DNA from 2 places in the Paenibacillus sp. FSL H8-0315 genome. Region 2 is predicted to be linked to the other one. Evidence: predicted binding sites of a transcription regulator. Region 2 holds the regulator's gene; the other holds the start of a gene.

Region 1 (9,144 bases), 1.3 Mb from region 2:
GTTTCTGCACAACCTTGTTATTGCTGACATCCTCCCCAATGAGCTGCTTATCCGGGTGGTACAACAGATGCCCGCTTGAATCCACAATATAATAATAGGAGCCAGAATCGTCCACGTTATTGTCGCCAAAAATCATAGACAAAATATTGTTCTCCTGCAGATAAAATGTGCCGCTCAAAATACCGCGATATGTACCATTCTTGCTAAAAATCGGCTGACTCATAAAAACGATTAGTCTCTTTGTGGTTTGGGTCATGTAGGGGGAGGATATGTAAGGTTTTTTTAACGCCAGAGCTTCCAAACCGACCTTAGAAGTAATATGGTTTCCTGCTGACCCCAAACTAGCCGGTACTACATTGCGGATCAGCCCGTCGGCATCGAGCACGGCGATAGAATTGAAGTAATTGCTACTATTGCGCATCAGTTCCAAATTATCATCCACTTGCTTCGGCGTTGAGGTTTCGTCATCGGAGAGTGTGTCAGCACTGTATTCCAAACTGCTGCGCATGGACTGAAATAAGGAATCCATTGTTTTGGTCATTCGGTCAGCGTTGTAGTAATTCAGATGGAGTGTAGTCTCCATCAATGATTGTTTTTTAGACTCGTAAGAGCCAATCAGAAGGATGCTTGAGGTTAGTAGAACCACCAGCGTAACCAAGCCCGTAAGCAGCGATGTAAGACTGAGCTTTTTACTTTGACCCGGGTCGGCTCTTCTCAGTGTAAGCAAACTTTAACCCTCCTTGGTTCTTGAAAACTAGATTAATCAATAATACAACAAATTAAGATGTTATTCGACAGTAATCAATGGGCTCGGATCTCTCATACCACTGTGCGTACCGTTTGATATACGGCGGTTGATGAAATCTTACATATTAAAAAACTCCCTCCAGAGCTTGTGATTAGACAAGCACTGAAAAGGAGTGTTATTACCCTGAGTCCTGTGTGTTTGAATGTGATTCCCAGATATACAGAACCTTAGCTTTTGATGGAAGCTTTACTCAAGAAAAACAAAAAAAACCTTGATTTCTCAAGGTTTTCACTGTGATGCCGAGGACGGGGGTCGAACCCGTACGGTACTCACGTACCGCAGGATTTTAAGACATGAGTTTTTATTGATATGATATGGAACTAAACTCAATAACCTAGTCATATCAAGGACTCAACCCGTTCTTATATTGTTCTCATTTGGACTGGTTTCTACTGGTTGACCTAGAGTCTGTCCCCAGTTCGTCCCCTGCGATTATTTAACAAAACCTTGTATTATAAAAATGAAAGTACCACTTATAGTTTTAAATCAGGCTTTGATCGCACCTCTTCTTTAAGCGAATCGTCCAGAATCCTATTTTTAGGTTCAGGCATTATCATCCGACTTCCCTCCCAAAGACCATTACCTTCAAGTTTTTTACGCTGTTGTGGTTTCATTGTCTTCGTCGACTCCCTTAATAACTTTCAACGCTCGTGGCATGTTCTTACCTCTCTGTATGTACCCCTTAATCTCCAGGCGCTCCATGTGCGCATGTATTACCGCTGTAGATGACAATCCTACCTCCTTGGCAAGCTCCCGCAAAGTAGGTGGATGTGATTGACTTTGATCATCTTAATCAACGCTTCAAGGACTTCTTTTTCTTTATCCGTTAATGGCTTCATGTAATTGCTCCTTTATCACTTGCCTGCCAAGCTAATATACTTTCCGCTAGAAATACTCTTGGGGCACTAGTGTTTAAGCAAGTTGCGCCAATCTTGCCGTCCTTCATACCTTTAATTTCAATTTTACATTGAGTAATCTTGCCAACTTATCTAAGTAAACAATTTCAATGGTTTGACCATTCTGCATTTGCATGTTGATAACCCCCTAAAAAATAAGATCATATGTTCTTATCATGACCAAACATGCGTTCTTAATCAACAGAAATCCCATTATCAAATGTAATTATTATGAATTAATAAATATAATACTCTTTTAATTACATATTTAAGAAATTTTGTTTAGACTGTTCTTGTTGCATTTATGTATCTTTGATTCCTATAAACATACTAAAGGAGATACATATGAAAAAGAAAATTTACGTACCTATCATTTTATCCTTACTTCTGCTATTTAGTTTTGTTTCTATTACTAAAGCAAATACCACAACAGTATCAAGTTTAATTCCGGTAATGACATCTAATACTTCTCCATCTGGAGTGGTAAGTGCAAGTAGCGAATGGGGTATTGACCATCAAGCATTCAACGCATTTAACAATAACAACAACGACTATGGGTGGGCTTCTAAAGAAGGTGTGCCAAATGGATGGATAGCTTATGAATTTGAAAGTCCACAAATTGTTAACTCTTACTCTCTAACAGCTCGTGGCAAAAACGAGAATGTAGCAAAAGAATCACCTAAAAATTGGATTTTTGAAGCATGGGATGGGGAAAACTGGGTTGTTCTTGACACCCAAAACAACATTACTGGTTGGACTACATCAGTGGACAAAGTATTCGCGTTTAAAAATGAAAAAGAGTATAAAAAATACAGATTAAATATATCAGAAAATAATGGATACTCTTATTTTGTTACTATTGGTGAAATAAAAATGAATTATACTCCTGCTCCAGAACCAACTTTCACGCCTGTACCAACTCCATCTGCTACTCCGGAAGTTCCAACAGGTGACAGAGCAATTTTGACAGTAACTCTAACCACTGGGTTAGAAAAAGAATTTGATCTACCAATGTCAGAAGTTACTACATTCCTAAATTGGTACGACAGTGCTTCGGAATCTGCACGTTATGGAATAGATAAGCACGAGAACAACAAAGGCCCTTTCAGCAAACGTACAGAATATGTTGTACACGATAAGATACTTACATTTGAAGTTAGTGAATACACAATTGAATAAATAAAAACACCTCGCCGACCAATAAAGGTTGGCGGGGTGTTCTTATCACTGCTCAAAATTCAAATCGCACTCGCACGAAATGGGCACGAGCAATCTTAATTGAGTCTGGTGTATATCCCTCTACGATTCCGTCGTAATCCATCTTGGTACCATAAAGATACCATAAATTAAACCAATACTGTCATAAGAAACTCGCCGCTTCCTTGTACCGCTCTATATTAGTCAAATCTTTAGCCATTTCCGTTTCAGTCAGCTTAGTACCCGCACGTAGTTGTGAGGTTGTCAGTCCAGAGGTCATTTGAAAATGCTGTGCATCCTTATTAAGAAAAAAAACATCGCCTCAGTTGAAGCCAAAAGATTTTGCCTCTTGAACTACCTCCGTCCAATCAGCCACTTTACCACCGTCACCGTCACGTTTTATATCCCAAGATACTTGTTTCCCATCGGGTAGTAACACTGCAAGGTCGATAGCTAGTCCAAAGTTATAATAACTAGTTCCACCCTTTGCATTGATAACACTAAAGCTGAGTTTAATGCTTCCTAGTGCATTTAGAGCGACTTGCTCAGCAATAGTTCGAAATAGTTGAGTGAAACGGATAGGCAGTCCGAGTGTAACAGCGTTCAATTAAAACTGTGATAGCTAAAATAACGGGATGGAAACCAATAAATCTCGTAGATGATTTACTCTTTACTCGATCCAGTGTCAGAGACATTAATCATCGCCTCCCTTTCTGCTGGTAGCGCGTTTAACTTTCTTATCCAACTCACTACCTCCCTACTTGAGCACTACATCCAAGACAGTTAATGGAAGTGAATCTCCCCACACTGTCCGAATTAAGTTAGGACTCATGCTTTGTAAAACATGAAATAGGTTACTGATGGACAGCGCTCCAAACCTCAGGCAGTCCAAACACCATGTTCAAAAGATATCCATCAGCCGGAAGCAGTAACATAAAAAATGTTCGGGAGACTCCATCAATTCCGTATTTACTAGCATGGGTGTTGTCTTTCTTGCCTGCTCTAATACCTGATAACCAATCCATGATAATAAAAGCGCGACCATGATGGTTACGACTTCGTCCGCCTCCCCATATTAATAATCATATGTCGGAATAAGTACTGCACCTACTGTTGACGTAGCGATTTGTGATTTAGTCATTATAATTCGCCCCTTTCTATTGTTTTTCCGAATTAACTAGCACTTCTTTTCGTAATCACTGCGGATTTGATGACCACCGTTAACTCTAGGGCATTTAAGGAGGATACAGTGAAATAATGTATAATTATGGTAATGGAATGAAGAGGTTTTTATTATGCCAAAGAAAGAGGAAGAAAAGCAATGGATCTCATTAATGGATCTGTCGATAAGGTATGGGCAAGGAATTTCCCTAAAACATCCGGCGACATCAACAGAACTTCATCTCAGGATGCCACCAAGAGTGATACGTAAGGTGAACAATAACATGTGTAATAAACAAGCAGTTAATAGTCAGCCTTTATTTGAGCATCTTTAATTTGCTTTGAATCAAATATTTTTACATAAATGCCCGACTTTGTGTCATGAAAAATCTTGTATACTGAGATATCGTGTCTTTCTCATTTACTTCTCCAATTCCGCAATCCGCATATCGACATCAGATAGCTGCTGCTGGAGAACGGTGAGATCGGACTTATGCTTTAATAGAATTGCCTCATACTGTTCAAGTACTGCTTTTGCTGTTTCATCAGCGCCTTTATTATTTTTGAGAATTTCTGCTGACTTGATACAAATTCATTTGTAACTCGTATGCTTGCCCAAATAAAAGATGGAGAACTTAGATATGTGTAAATCAGCGTTTATTCTGACAAACAAAGAGAGAACGCTATTGGAAGCTTTACCTGGGGTTCTACTATAGGGACAAAGTTCTTATCAAGTGCTTTTAATTTGTCCAATATTATCATCCTTTGCTTTGGAATTTTTTCCGAAACCAATAAAAAAAACAAAAAAACCTTGATTTCTCAAGGTTTTCACTGTGATGCCGAGGACGGGGGTCGAACCCGTACGGTACTCACGTACCGCAGGATTTTAAGTCCTGTGCGTCTGCCTGTTCCGCCACCCCGGCATATTATGTGTTGAAGCTTCATACGTTGTTCACATATAACGCGACAAGAAATATAATATCATGAATATCGATAACGCGCAATCCTTTTTCGAAAAAAAATTATTCACAATAAAAATAACCCGTTCAGCCAGAACCGATACGGGTTATTATAAACGCGGATTATCTACGCTCGTCACTTCTGCTTCTCATTCCGGCAAGACCCAAAAGTCCAAGCAGACCGAGCCAGCCCCAGTTAGATCCTTTGTTAGTTGCAGCATTCGTTGTTGTACTAGTTGCACGGTATTTGCCGGTCTGTGTGGTATTGGTTGCCGGGTTGACAGTGCTGTTGGTTCTGTAGTTGTTCCTGGTGTCATTATAGTTATTGGTGTTGTAGTTGTTAGGTCTGTAATTATCATCGATGCGGATCTTATCTTTCATAATGCTCTCATGCTGATTCATTGTTCCCGTGGTGCCGTTCATTAAATTGCCTTCCGTGTTCATCATCCGAGTGTGTTCCGCAGTCCCATCCATCCCGGTATTCGCGGCGGGGATACCGCCCAATGCTGCTGATCCCACGGCATTTGATGCATAGCTAGCTCCCATTAGACTCATTGATAATACAGTACCGCATGCAAGGCTTGTTATCAGCTTGTTCACAGTGTTATGCCTCCCTTTAAGGTTAGTTATCACTGATAATTTCCCCTTGGACGGCACTGTCTATGCATGGTGGTTTTACTCTTTTACTACATTAACTGTCTTAGTCACAGCATCATAAGTAACCTTTGCTCCAAGCGCCTCAGCCAGCGCACGTATGGGTACATAGGTTGTTCCGGTATCGAGAACGCCATCGGTAAGCTTGCGGCCGTTTAGGTTAATGGTCACTGTAACGTCTTTGTTCACCTGATCATCCCCTCCGGTAATCTTTTTTAAAGCCTCTTTGGCTTGGTCCGTCGTTGGACGTTTACCTGCCCGAAGTTGATCTATAGTTAAACCGAAAGTCATTTGCAGATGTGAATAATCTTTAAAAGAGGTCCAGTCCCCGCCCCATTCTAAACCAAGCCGCTTAGCCTCCTGTACAACCTCTTGCCAATCTGCTGTCTTATCCTTATCACCATCACGATTGATATCCCAAGAAAGGCTAGTGCCATTCGGCAGCAAAAGCGCAAAATCAAACGCAAGACCATAATTATGATAGCTGGTACCGCCTTTAGCGTTGGTAACTATCGGTCCTGGTTTGCTTCTACCCTGCGCATACAAAGCATTTTGCTCAGCAATGGTCCGTAGACCCTGAGTAATAACGATAGGGACTCCTCTCGCATGGCTTTGCTGAATCAAAACATTCGCACCTGCCGCCAAGACAGGATGAAGCCCGACCAGACGCGCCGCGGATTTTTCCCTCAATTGCTCCAAAGTCAGCATAGAATCACCCCTTTGGTATATTCAATGATGCCGCTGCCCTATTTGCCTGTACCCCTGTCCCCTTTAGGATGATTTCCACAAAAAAGGACAAAATATTTAAGGAAAGGTGGGAGACATATGGATATTCATAGCGATAGCTATAAAGTTGCAGCCCTTAGTGAACAGGAAGAAGCACTGGAAATTATTCGGAATGCTGAAGCTTCCATTGCACATCTGACCGGTAACCCTACCGTTACCTTAATCGCTTATGAGAAAAGCGAAGGCAACGGTTCTCAGCATTAAACGATGTAGACCTCGACAATATCATCCACATCGATCCACTTCCATTCCTCCGCCCACTGCAGCTTAAACTCACGCGAGTGGGTGTGAATGGAAGTCACAAAACCACTTAACATCGTATTTTCAAAAGGGTCAAAAAGAACAACTGTCACTCGTACATGACTCCGCAACGACAAAGCCAGTGTACATTCAATCTCCTCCAGCTTCTGCTCATCCAGAATAGGCTTGATGCGGCGCAGCGTTTCCCGTTCATCTCTTATAATTCGTATCTTATGCTCCGGCAGCATCATGCGGCTGCTTTCCCACAGCCCGTTTTTCTCCAGCTTTTTGCCCATGGTAACCCCTCCTTAATTATATATCTATTCCTCTAAACACGAACGTATGTTTGTATTATATCCGTATCTTCGCATATTAATCAATAATCAGGAAAAAGATACCTTTTTAAGGGTCACTCTTTATTCAAAAGATGTATATTAATGTATATCTATTCAAGCTAAAATTCGCAGCAAAAAGACGCTGACAGATAAACTGCGCAGCGCCTGATTTGATTTATTCTTGAACAACGTCCCCAGACTCTGAGGTAGCCTGACCTTCGGAGTCTATAAGTCCTGTTGCTTCTCTTGCCTCGTTAAGCTTGGAAATACCGAATAACATCGCTACATCAGCGTTCTGATTCAATTCATTAAATTGCTCAGCCGTAACGTTTGCGGAATCAGCACCTTGAGAGGCCTCTTCTTTTAAAGAATAAGCACTTTCAAAGGCAACTTTAGACTCTTCGAGCAACTTACGAATGTCTTCAGGCAAGCTGGAGGAAATTTTTACTTTCTCGGCTTGATTCGATAAATCAGTTGCGGTACTCTGGAATTGCTTAATTTTCTTCTCCAACTGCTTGTCCGTGAGTTCTCCTGCTGAATAACCAGCAATGGCTTCGTTGAACTCCGCTAAAGAAGTTTTTCCTGACTCTTCAAGTTTAGACATTTCATTGTAGAAGTTTTGCACGGTCTCCTGCACTTCTTCCTCCGTGGCAGGTGCCGATGAAGTTGAATTATTGCTGCAGGCGCTAAGGATGACAGTCATCATCAGCATTCCTATTAGTAAAGCTTTTTTCATTATTTATCCCTCCACTTAACAGGATAATGTCGGTTTGTGTAAAGCGCAAATGAAATATATGTAAAATGACTGTTATGTTATAATTATTTTAATTGTGATCAGGAAAGGAGAGTATTTATGCCTTATTGCACCACCTGTGGAGCGGAATACAAGCAGGGCGCTAAATTTTGTGGAGAATGTGGAACCAGCCTTGACGGCACTGCTCCAGTAACCGCTCATCGACCCGCAGTAGATAATCATGTCATTCAAGAAGTCGTGCTCTGGAAAGGCAAACCTGCCGGCATCTCGGATCGACTCAAAGGAATCGTAGGACTTAACACAACTTCATATACCATTACAAGTCAGCGTATTATGGTAAAGACCGGACTTATCGGTAAAAATGTTGAAGAAATCGAATTGCTGCGCGTACGCGATTTATCCGTAAAACAGTCTATCATGGACCGGATGCTTGGCATTGGGTCATTAACTGTATTTTCTGATGATGCCTCAGCGCCTCAGCTTCTTTTTCGAAAAATCCATGATGCCCAAACCGTCAAAGATGTTCTGCGCAAAGCCGTTCGTGACGAGAAGATCGCCAACAACATTAGCTACCGCGAGCAAATTTAAGACGTTCATACGTAAAAAGGCCCCGGAAAACCGGGGCTTTTTGCTTGCGCTTGCATACTTGAAGTACTCTTTTTATGGAAGATAAAATGCCCCCGCTGGGATAACCCCCTTGATCTGGCTCGGACTCTCCCACTGCAAAACAACCCGGGCGTCGCCCGCATTCTCATAATACTCCACCTTTATTTCATACGGCTTACCTGCAATCAGGTTTATACTCCCTTTTCGTTCCTGGCCGCTCTGATTCACCCAACTATCAATGACTAGCCCGCCATCAATCCATACCCGTATCCCATCATCAGAGTAGGAATAAATGGTATACACCTCGCTAAAAGCAGCCGTCAGCTTCCCACTCCACCGCACAGAGAACGCATCTACACGAATGGCAGGATCAGGCGAACCTTGTCTCCATGAAAAGTTAATATTGGCATCCGTACGCAACAGTGCAGGCGTGCCGCTGAGCGTCATGTTATTGTAATATTGGCCACATAATCCACTCTCCAGCACACTATCCCCGATAGCAGCGAAAGCGGCGGCCTCAGCAGCATACTCCTCTCGTGTGAATACCATTTTATCGTTCATAAAAGCTTTTATCACAGCATCGGTATTCTTCTCATAGAGGAGTTTCCCCCAGGTCAGCTGATAAGACCATTTGGGCTGTGTTTTGGACAACAGTTCAGCAGACGGAAGCTCTCCATTCTCACCAATCGCAATCAGCTTGCCACGACCCAGATCCCATAAATTATCATAATGACTAATCTTGAAATCC
Region 2 (9,144 bases):
GCACAACCTCCAATAATTTATAAGTATTCTATCAACAATCATATGCTCGCTAACTGATTGTATGAGTATGATCTCACTTCTTACTTTTTCTTAATTAGACCAAAGTCAATAAAGTGGACGGTAAGAAATAGATTTTCTAGTAAATTGCTCAGCAAAACGAGCAGGTGAAAGATACCTTATCGACGTTTGCGCACAATTGGTTTTCCTTATGATTTTCCAGTCGCCATCCTATGATTTCACGTGTTCACAGATTCATTACGCTAGCCAGATACAACCGACATCCCCGGCAAGGAATATATATAATGACAATGACCCAAACCCTGTTGGGTTTGAGAATCTTAAATTGTTGGTTTAAAGTGTTTGTAGCGATGGGATTATCATGCTTTTACGAGCTCCTCCGGTGTCTGCCTATTAAGATAGTAGGTGCCCGAATCGTCCGGGAACAATTTGAATTTCGAGCACAACTCCATAGCTGTAAATAAGAACGAGTCGATTGTTTGAAATTTTTCAATCCGTAGCAATAAAATTGAGAAAAGGTTTGAAGAATAAGAGGACACGTCACTCATGTGGGTAATAACTAATATAGTAATAAGGAGGTGCGTAATGAAAAAAATATTATTAACTACAGTTATTAGTATTCTTCTGTCTTCCTCAATTCTCGGTGCATGTAGTAACAATAAAACAACAGACGAGGCAAAACCTACAGCATCAAATGCAGCGACAATGCCAGTTGTTGAAGCTACAAGCACTCCTGAACCTTCTGCTACTCCTTCTATGGAGGTGCAGGAGTCCGCCAGTCCGGAGGCCACTGATCCTCTAGCATCCGATCGGCCAAAGACCAAAGCATTTGGTGAACAGGAGGGAGGGGTCTCAGGGCAAGAAGGTACACTTGAGCAAGGTGATGGATATTCCCTGTATGTTTTTCAGGATTTCACACTAGACTCACAGTCTGGTCGTTTATCATTAACTGAGGATCCAACCTATTATGCCGAAATTGAACACTTGCCTGCCGGTTACGAGCTCACCGCTCTGAAGCAACAGGGACAAGCCGAGCTTTCTGCAATTGGCAAAGCCAACGACCATAGCGGGGAACTAATTGAACATCCTCTAGGTTTTGCTGAACTATATCTGCAGGCAACCGGTGATAAAGGGATAGAAGATTATATGGTCTGGAAGAATCAGGCGGGGGAAGCTTTTCTTTTTCGGATACACAATCCTAAGGGGGATTCGTCGAAGTTTGCACCTTGGGTGATGGTTTCACTGGCAACACTTGAACTTGAAAGGAATTAAGTGTGATCAGAGCCGTAGGAGTTGTGCGGAGTAGAAGGGGTGTGCCATAACCATAATCAAAAAAATGGTTGTTGGCACACTTCTTCTTCTTTTTGGTACCTTACTTCATTCGAACGCCAATTTTCGTTTGCTGAGGTTGCAAATTTCGCGTATGAGCCTGCTATAGGATCCAGCAGACCTTATACGAAACTTTACCACACATTTGGGATACTAAAGGACTCCTTAGTCGCTATTAGCATTAAAAACACTCAATATGAGCCTCATCCTTAGGAATAACGTCACTGGAGTCCGAAACCATGCTTCAAAGGCTCAAAATTAGCAAATAGCGTCATCTGGGTCCGAAAGTCATGGCACGTAGTAGAGGGATTTAATGTTAAAATATCTTATATATAGATAACTAATTCTTTCCTGGGAAGGAGTAAGTTCATGCAAATTTTTATTTACATAGGATTGGGCTTCTTTATAATTTCAGGTATATGTGTTGGAGCCTTCACGACAGGTACACAACAAAGAGGTAACTTTTATTCGGAATCTAAGCAAGACCGTAAAGCTAAAAACAAAGTAGCGAATTGGTCCGCTTTAGGTGGTCTTATTTCATTAGCTGTAGCTGGGATTCTTTATTTGTTGTAAATGAACGCACAACATAAGGAGGAGTGTTGCAGATGGTGAAGATTTTTAATGAAAATACGGTATCTTTTACACAAAAACAGTCCCCGATCCCAGAGTTTGCTTGGCATACGAGTGAAAGATTAGCTGAAATGGTGGGCTCCAAGCATTTAGTTTTTGATATCAGATCTTTAGATCCTGATAAATATTCTTTTCCTTATCATTTTCATAGAAATGCTGAAGAGATATTTGTGATTTTAGCGGGAAAAGCGATGTTAAGAACGCCCGAGGGTTTTACGGAGGTTACTGAAGGGGATGTAATATTTTTTGAAATGGGACCGGAAGGGGCGCACCAGCTTTATAATCATTCCGATGCACCATGCAGGTATCTGGATCTCCGAACGAATCAGGGAATAGATGTTTGCGAATATCCAGACTCAGGAAAAATCAACATTTTGCCCTATCAAGAAATCTATCAAGCAGATGAACAGGCGGATTACTGTAAGGGAGAAGAGCATGTAAGGGAAAAATGGAATGGGGGAGCGTAATTGATTAAAGATCGTTGGTTTACAGTAACGGAAATTGATCCAACCACCTATGCAATCAGTGAATATGGACATTGGGAAAAGGTGCATTCTTTTTTACTCTTGGGGCAAAAACAAGCCGCGTTAATTGATACGGGATTAGGTATTGATAATATAAAAAGAATAACGGATCAGTTAACGGATTTACCTATCGCTGTCATAACTACGCATGTGCATGCAGATCATATTGGCAGTCATGGGCAATTCGAGACAATCTATGTTCATAAAGCGGATGAGGATTGGCTGATTAACGGAATAAAAGGCTTGTCCCTTGCCCAGATTCGAAAAGATATGAGCCGGGACATCACCCTTCCTGTTCCTGAAACCTTTGATCCTAACACCTACATACCTTTTCAAGGGAAACCAACAGCTCTTTTACAAGAAGGGGATGTGCTCGACATAGGTGGGCGCAAAATAGAAATTTACCATACACCAGGTCATTCGCCAGGTCATATCAGCCTTTTTGATCATGCCAACGGATATCTGTTTACAGGTGATTTATTGTATGACGTTACGCCAATCTATGCCTTTTACCCTTCGACTAGTCCGGTTGATTTAGTGGCATCCTTAGAAAAGATTACGGAAATTCCAGGAGTTACCCAAGTATTCGGTTCTCATAATACACTGGGTTTAGATCCATCTATTTTACAAGAGGTCGAAAAGGCGGTTCGTGAGTTACGTGAGCAAAAGGTAGTAGCACATGGTACGGGCATTCACCAGTTTGATGGGTTTAGTGTGCAATTTTAGATTTTTCTATGTCGAAAACAAATGAGGGTATGGCGATATGGTGTCTACATCAAAGGCTTTTGCGAAAAATAATTCACACATCTTATTGCGCAAAAAACAACTTAATTATTCAGATACGATTGACCTGAACAGTGCATGCAATTGTTGTACTTGGGAGTAAGCTTCCTTGTACTGGTTGTCGGATTGTTGAATAGGCAATAAACCCGGCAAGAAGGAGATACAATACACAGGCGTTTCTTTGCTGTTCATATATATTTTAAGCGTAAGCTCTTCAATCACATTAGCTTCTTCATCGGTGTCCTTAAGGACATTAATATCTGCACTTGTTGCAGTAGTGTTGCTGTTTTGATGTCTTTTGGATACTTTTGAAAGGGTAAGTGCGTTAACCACAATCTCGGATCCCATTACATTATCAAATGAGTATAGCTTTGCTACTGCTTTTTTGTTACTCTTCGGATTTTTGGTGCCAATTGCTAATTTTTTATTAGGCTCGTTAAGTGCGATCAAGTGAGATTGATTGGGGGGAATGAATGTTTTGGTGAAGCTGATGTTAAAAGATGAGGTCGCATTAACTAGCTTAGAAATTTCAGATGAAGCAGATAGCGTTTTCAATTTTATAATGGCGGCACTTAGAATTAAAACAACTCCTAAAATAGCAAATAAGTACATCAGGATAATCAGCATATAATCACACCTCCTAGTTATCTCATTAGACTCAAATTGTTGCTTATTGAAAGATATGCCTGAATGATCCCCACTAGTATCTTTTAAAAGGGAAATTCGTGGAATTATAGGATCGGCTTCACGATTAACCCAAAAAAAGCACCCAGAGAAACCTTCCGATTCTGCAAATGATGCAAAATTGGGGGTTGCTGCAAGAGTGCTTTTTAAGGTGATTATGTAAACCTATAGAAAATTGAAGGCAGTGATATGATCGGTATAAACAATCAGCTGTTTGTATTCGATCGGAGTCCCATAACTAGCATAAGGTCTTACAGTAACGTCATTGAGGACAACAAAGTTATAGCTGAAATTTTTATCAGGGTGTTCTGCTCCCAAATAAGATATGTATTCGTCTACAATTACATCATCCATCAAAGATTTTAAATCAAATACATCCTCTTTGTTGGAGACGGTTGGAGAGACGATTCCCTGAATGCTGCCAAAAGAGGTGAGCAAATTCACTTTTTTTCCACTAGCTTGTTCATCATTTAAAAGTAAACCGGACAGCTTACCCAGTGCATCGACTTTAAAATCGACGAGGGTTCTAATTTTTGAATTATTCAAACTAAACACATCCTTTTCAATTTGCAATCCTGTTAACAATATTCGACATATAATCACCAAACTCCTAGTATGCTAATGAAAAAATACTTACTTATGTAATGACCCCCATTTTTTAATGTGATTTGGGGGTTGCCGAGCCTCCATTCGAATTTAATTTCTTATCGTTACTCGTGTGCCTATAGGGACAATAGCAGCGAGTGCTAACACATCCTCGTTGTACATCCGGATGCAGCCGTGGGACACCTCTTTCCCAATGGAGGAAGGGTCATTGTTTCCATGAATTCCGTAGTGTGGTTTAGACAGTCCCATCCAAAAAACACCGAAGGGACCCCCTGGGTCGGGTTGTTTGTTAATAATAGTGAATTCACCCACTGGGGATTGGGTTAACATCTTACCGATGCCGACAGGGAAACCTCTAATCACAATATCATTGTCCAGAAGATATAACATTCGTTGGGTCAGATCTACAATAATTCGGTAGTTGGGCATTATACGCAACACTCCTTTCTAATTAGGATATGAGCAGAACGCCTAAAGGGTTATTCATAGAAGATGGCCATTTTAGCCATTGGGAACAAATGTTCGTAAGTGGTTGGAAAAGCAAAAAAACGTAGAAAAAAGGCTGTTCCGCATATGCGGAACAGCCTTTTATGTTAGAAGTGCATACTTAGTGGATATCTCGAAACAATCCGATGACTCTTCCGAGAATAGTTACGCGATTAAGGCGAAGCGGCTCATAAGCTGGATTCTCCGGCTGAAGCCGTATATGATCACGTTCCTTGTAAAAGGTCTTAACGGTTGCTTCATCTTCTTCGGTCATGGCTACAACGATATCTCCGTTGTCCGCTGTTTGTTGTTGGCGAACAATCACATAGTCACCATTCATAATGCCTGCGTCCACCATACTATCACCCATGACAGACAGCATAAATACTTTGTTGTCACCTACATAGTGAGTAGGAAGTGGGAAGTAGTCTTCGATATTCTCTGTAGCAGTGATAGGTACCCCGGCGGTAACTTTACCTACAACAGGAATCCGTGAGATGGTCTGCGCGAATTGGTGAACATTCTCTGAATCCTCTTGGCCTAGTAATTCTATTGCACGTGGCTTCGTTGGATCTCGACGAATAAGTCCCTTCTTCTCAAGCCGGTCCAAATGACCGTGAACTGTGGAGCTGGAAGCAAGGCCAACAGCTTCTCCAATTTCCCGGACGGAAGGTGGATAACCCTTGCTGCGGACTTCGCTTCGTATAAATTCCAGGATCGCCAGCTGGCGACTTGAAATCTTTGACATTGGAATCAACCCCATATAGTAATGTTTGGGAAAATTATAACATAGAACTACCGTTCGCACAAACATAAGTTCTAACTATTATAAATATTAATCTGCTAGAGTTAAAAAATGGTAGACAAATGATAATAAAATGAACCGCTTGAGTCTCTCGAAAAAAAGAGAACAATTGTTCTGAAATAGTATTGAACAAAACACATGTTCGTGTTATTATAAATTCGAAAGTAAGAACAAGTGTTTGGAGGATGATGATTATGCTAAAATACAGTACATACCGCAGCATCTACGACAAGGCCCCTGTGGTTGAATCTATAGGACATAATGACGTTGCCCGTAATTCCGCTAAGGTGAAAGAGATAACGGAACGTTTGCTTGGAGGGATGATTTCGTTGTTCCGTCAAGATTTCTTTATTAAGTTAATATTGATTTTCGTGCTAGTATTATCTGGCCTAACAGTAGTGGGAAATGTGTTTGCAGGATCGACGACTATAATGAAGGAAGAGAAGCGGATTGTGGTTGAACGTGGAGATACACTATGGAGTATTGCTCTTAAGAATAAACCAGCTGATATGAAGACAGTTGTTTATATAGAAGGAATTAAACGTTCAAGTGGGATTAAGAGTAGTCAAATTAACGCTGGAGACATACTTACTTTACCTATTTATTAATTTTCTGAGAACATAATAGAATGACCAGTAGAGCTTGCAGGGAGTAGACCTTGACAAGCTCTTTTTCTCATGGCAGAGTTAGAATTAATTTATAGGGGGAGGGAAAGTATTGAATATTGATGAGTTGGTCGCGCGAATTAACGAATTGGCACGCAAACAGAAGAGCGTAGGCCTTAATCAAGAGGAAGTGGCGGAACGCGCCAAGCTTCGTGAAATTTACCTGGGGAATATCCGCAATAACTTCCGAGCACAATTAAATACTATTGAAGTAGTAGATAACGATGAGCATGAACAAGGTAACAAGGGGCTTAAACATTAGCTCGCTGTTCCTTTTCATAGATATTTCAGGATGACTAGGGGGAACGCACATGGCCCGTTCTTGGGAAAGAATGGTTCAACGCAACACACAGCAAATCAACAAGCAAAGAAAGAAACAAGGCAAGGATACGATTTATGCCTCTAAATCTCCTACCCAGAATGCCGAAGTCTTTAAAGGTCGCAACATTGCATTTCCGGTAGTGTTAGTGATACTTGGCACTATGTTTTGGGTAGTTGGTTCTATTGATCAGGCCAAAGGCAATGGCATGCTGGCTAATTGGCTGGGAGTAGTACTGTACTATTTGCTGGCAGCGCTATTGTTCTTCCGTCGTCCGTACTTGAAGGTGGAAAAAGCAAGACTGTCCACTATTAAATTCAATCGCGAACGCGGACTTCCAGCTGCAGATATTGAGAAAATCACCCTTTCGCGTGGAGCTGTAGTCATTAAGCACAAAGGGAAACGTACGAAATGGATTTTCACAAAACTTATGAATCGCTATGATACTAATGCGATGAGTACACGATTAGAAGCATTTGCTAAAGCTCACAACATTGAAGTAGTTCACGAATAGAACTAGACCAGTTAAAGGGAGAGGGAGACCTGTAATGCCAATTTCTGCTGTACTATTTGACCTTGATGATACATTGCTGTGGGATGATCGGAGCGTCGAAGAAGCATTTCGTTTTGCTTGTGAAGCCGCCGGGGATACGATAGATCCACAAGAACTAGAAGTTGCAGTTCGTAAGGAAGCAAGTAGCTTGTATGAATCTTATGAGACGTTCCCATTTACAAAGATGATCGGAATTAATCCATATGAAGCACTCTGGGCTAACTTTACGGCAGGTGAACAGCCAGAATTCCGTCAATTGGAGCAGCTTGCACCGGTATATCGTAAAGAGTCTTGGCGTCGCGGACTTGCAGCGTTAGGGGTGGAAGACGAAGCACTAGCTGAGACCTTGGCAACTAAATTCGCAGCAGAGCGCAGAAAACGTCCATACATCTATGAAGAAACAATGCATGTACTGGAACAGTTACGGGGTCAAGTGAAGCTTTTGCTACTTACGAACGGCTGTCCTGCACTGCAACAAGAGAAACTAGATGGTGTGCCCGAGTTAATTCCTTTCTTTGATCATATTGTGATTTCCGGAAGCTTTGGTAAAGGCAAACCGGATAAGGAAATTTTCCTGCATGCTTTAGAGCTTCTTGATGTAACGCCTGAGCAAGCAGTTATGGTCGGCGATAAGCTTACAACGGATATCCGTGGGGGGCTGGCAGCAGGGTTGACCACGGTCTGGATTAATAGAAAAGGTAGAGCACCTAGTCTTGATATTCATCCGGATCATGAAATCAATCACCTTGAGGAACTTCTTCCACTAGTTCAATCCTTGTAAGATATACAGAGCTATTAGCTCCAACATAAAGACTTTATAAAAGCAGCGAGTTTCTGAGATCCTAAGAAACTCGCTGCTTTTCTGTACATACATACTAACATAAGGATTTCATTAGATTTTTAAGTAAATGATTTAAGTCACAAGACTAATGCGGAATTGACGCAAAATACTGAAAAACCAATAATAATGTGTATAATAGATGGAGATGTATAACATGAATTGGTAGATTTTTATTATTCGATAATGATTGGGAGGGCTCCGAATGATGAGATCGAAGAAATTAGTCGCTGTATTATTAGGTGCAACACTTCTAGTACTAGGTGGATGTTCTTCAAATGGAACCAAGCATTCAGAAATACATAACATGAATATGAACATGTCTATGGAACCTATCAAAGTCGAACTACAATGGAGTCCTGAAGAAGTTGTTGTAAATCAAAAGGTAACCTTTGAAGCTGTGGTGACCCAAGATAACGAGGCAGTAGATGATGCAAAAGAGGTTCTGTTCGAAATTGTGAATAAAAATGATGAGGGACAGAAAATAGAGCTTAAGGGAAAGCTAATTGGTAAAGGAGTCTATCAAGCAGAAGGGACCCTTGAAAAGGAAGGACAATATAATGTCACTTCACATGTGACAGCCCGGACACAGCACTCTATGCCTAGCAAAGAGCTGTCTGTGAAACCATGATTCAAAGGTTCGCAACGCTTACTGAGCAATAACAGATAAAGCAGAGTGGAAAGGAAGGCTTTTCGAAATTCCTTTATTCTGCTAAACTTACTCTAATGTTTTACTGGGGGGACTATTAGTTGGCTAAATATACACTTGAGGAAAGCTTACAACAAAGGATTTTGATCCTTGATGGCGCAATGGGCACGATGATCCAACAGGTGCCTCTTACTGGAGAAGATTTTGGAGGCGATGAGCTGGACGGCTGTAATGAAATGCTGGTATTAACACGTC

Evidence for each region. Region 2 encodes LexA, which represses DNA repair genes until DNA is damaged. Its sites were predicted from a motif close to CGAACATATGTTCG; they were not measured.
Region 1: a site for LexA is predicted at 7,037-7,050, ahead of MHB56_RS06990 (YolD-like family protein). Genes of this name have one in related genera too.

What each region holds. Positions count from the first base shown of each region.
Region 1 covers NZ_JBBOTA010000001.1:1,612,426-1,621,569, forward strand. Annotated here, with positions in the region: gene MHB56_RS06945 (sensor domain-containing diguanylate cyclase) at 1-727, opposite strand, end outside; gene MHB56_RS06950 (hypothetical protein) at 1,282-1,422, opposite strand; partial or broken gene MHB56_RS29830 (LexA family protein) at 1,403-1,576, opposite strand; gene MHB56_RS06955 (hypothetical protein) at 2,050-2,883, shown strand; gene MHB56_RS06960 (M15 family metallopeptidase) at 3,224-3,508, opposite strand; gene MHB56_RS06965 (hypothetical protein) at 4,197-4,397, shown strand; tRNA gene MHB56_RS06970 (tRNA-Leu) at 4,900-4,985, opposite strand; gene MHB56_RS06975 (WGxxGxxG-CTERM domain-containing protein) at 5,145-5,621, opposite strand; gene MHB56_RS06980 (M15 family metallopeptidase) at 5,697-6,383, opposite strand; gene MHB56_RS06985 (hypothetical protein) at 6,501-6,665, shown strand; gene MHB56_RS06990 (YolD-like family protein) at 6,662-6,997, opposite strand; gene MHB56_RS06995 (hypothetical protein) at 7,212-7,772, opposite strand; gene MHB56_RS07000 (PH domain-containing protein) at 7,890-8,378, shown strand; gene MHB56_RS07005 (glycosyl hydrolase) at 8,451-9,144, opposite strand, start outside.
Region 2 covers NZ_JBBOTA010000001.1:348,096-357,239, reverse strand. Annotated here, with positions in the region: gene MHB56_RS01465 (hypothetical protein) at 604-1,290, shown strand; gene MHB56_RS01460 (DUF5316 domain-containing protein) at 1,717-1,920, shown strand; gene MHB56_RS01455 (cupin domain-containing protein) at 1,953-2,444, shown strand; gene MHB56_RS01450 (MBL fold metallo-hydrolase) at 2,445-3,227, shown strand; gene MHB56_RS01445 (hypothetical protein) at 3,333-3,911, opposite strand; gene MHB56_RS01440 (hypothetical protein) at 4,134-4,514, opposite strand; gene MHB56_RS01435 (L,D-transpeptidase) at 4,665-5,003, opposite strand; gene lexA (transcriptional repressor LexA) at 5,182-5,808, opposite strand; gene MHB56_RS01425 (LysM peptidoglycan-binding domain-containing protein) at 6,060-6,473, shown strand; gene MHB56_RS01420 (DUF896 domain-containing protein) at 6,583-6,792, shown strand; gene MHB56_RS01415 (hypothetical protein) at 6,842-7,363, shown strand; gene MHB56_RS01410 (HAD family hydrolase) at 7,398-8,183, shown strand; gene MHB56_RS01405 (FixH family protein) at 8,446-8,871, shown strand; gene metH (methionine synthase) at 9,051-9,144, shown strand, end outside.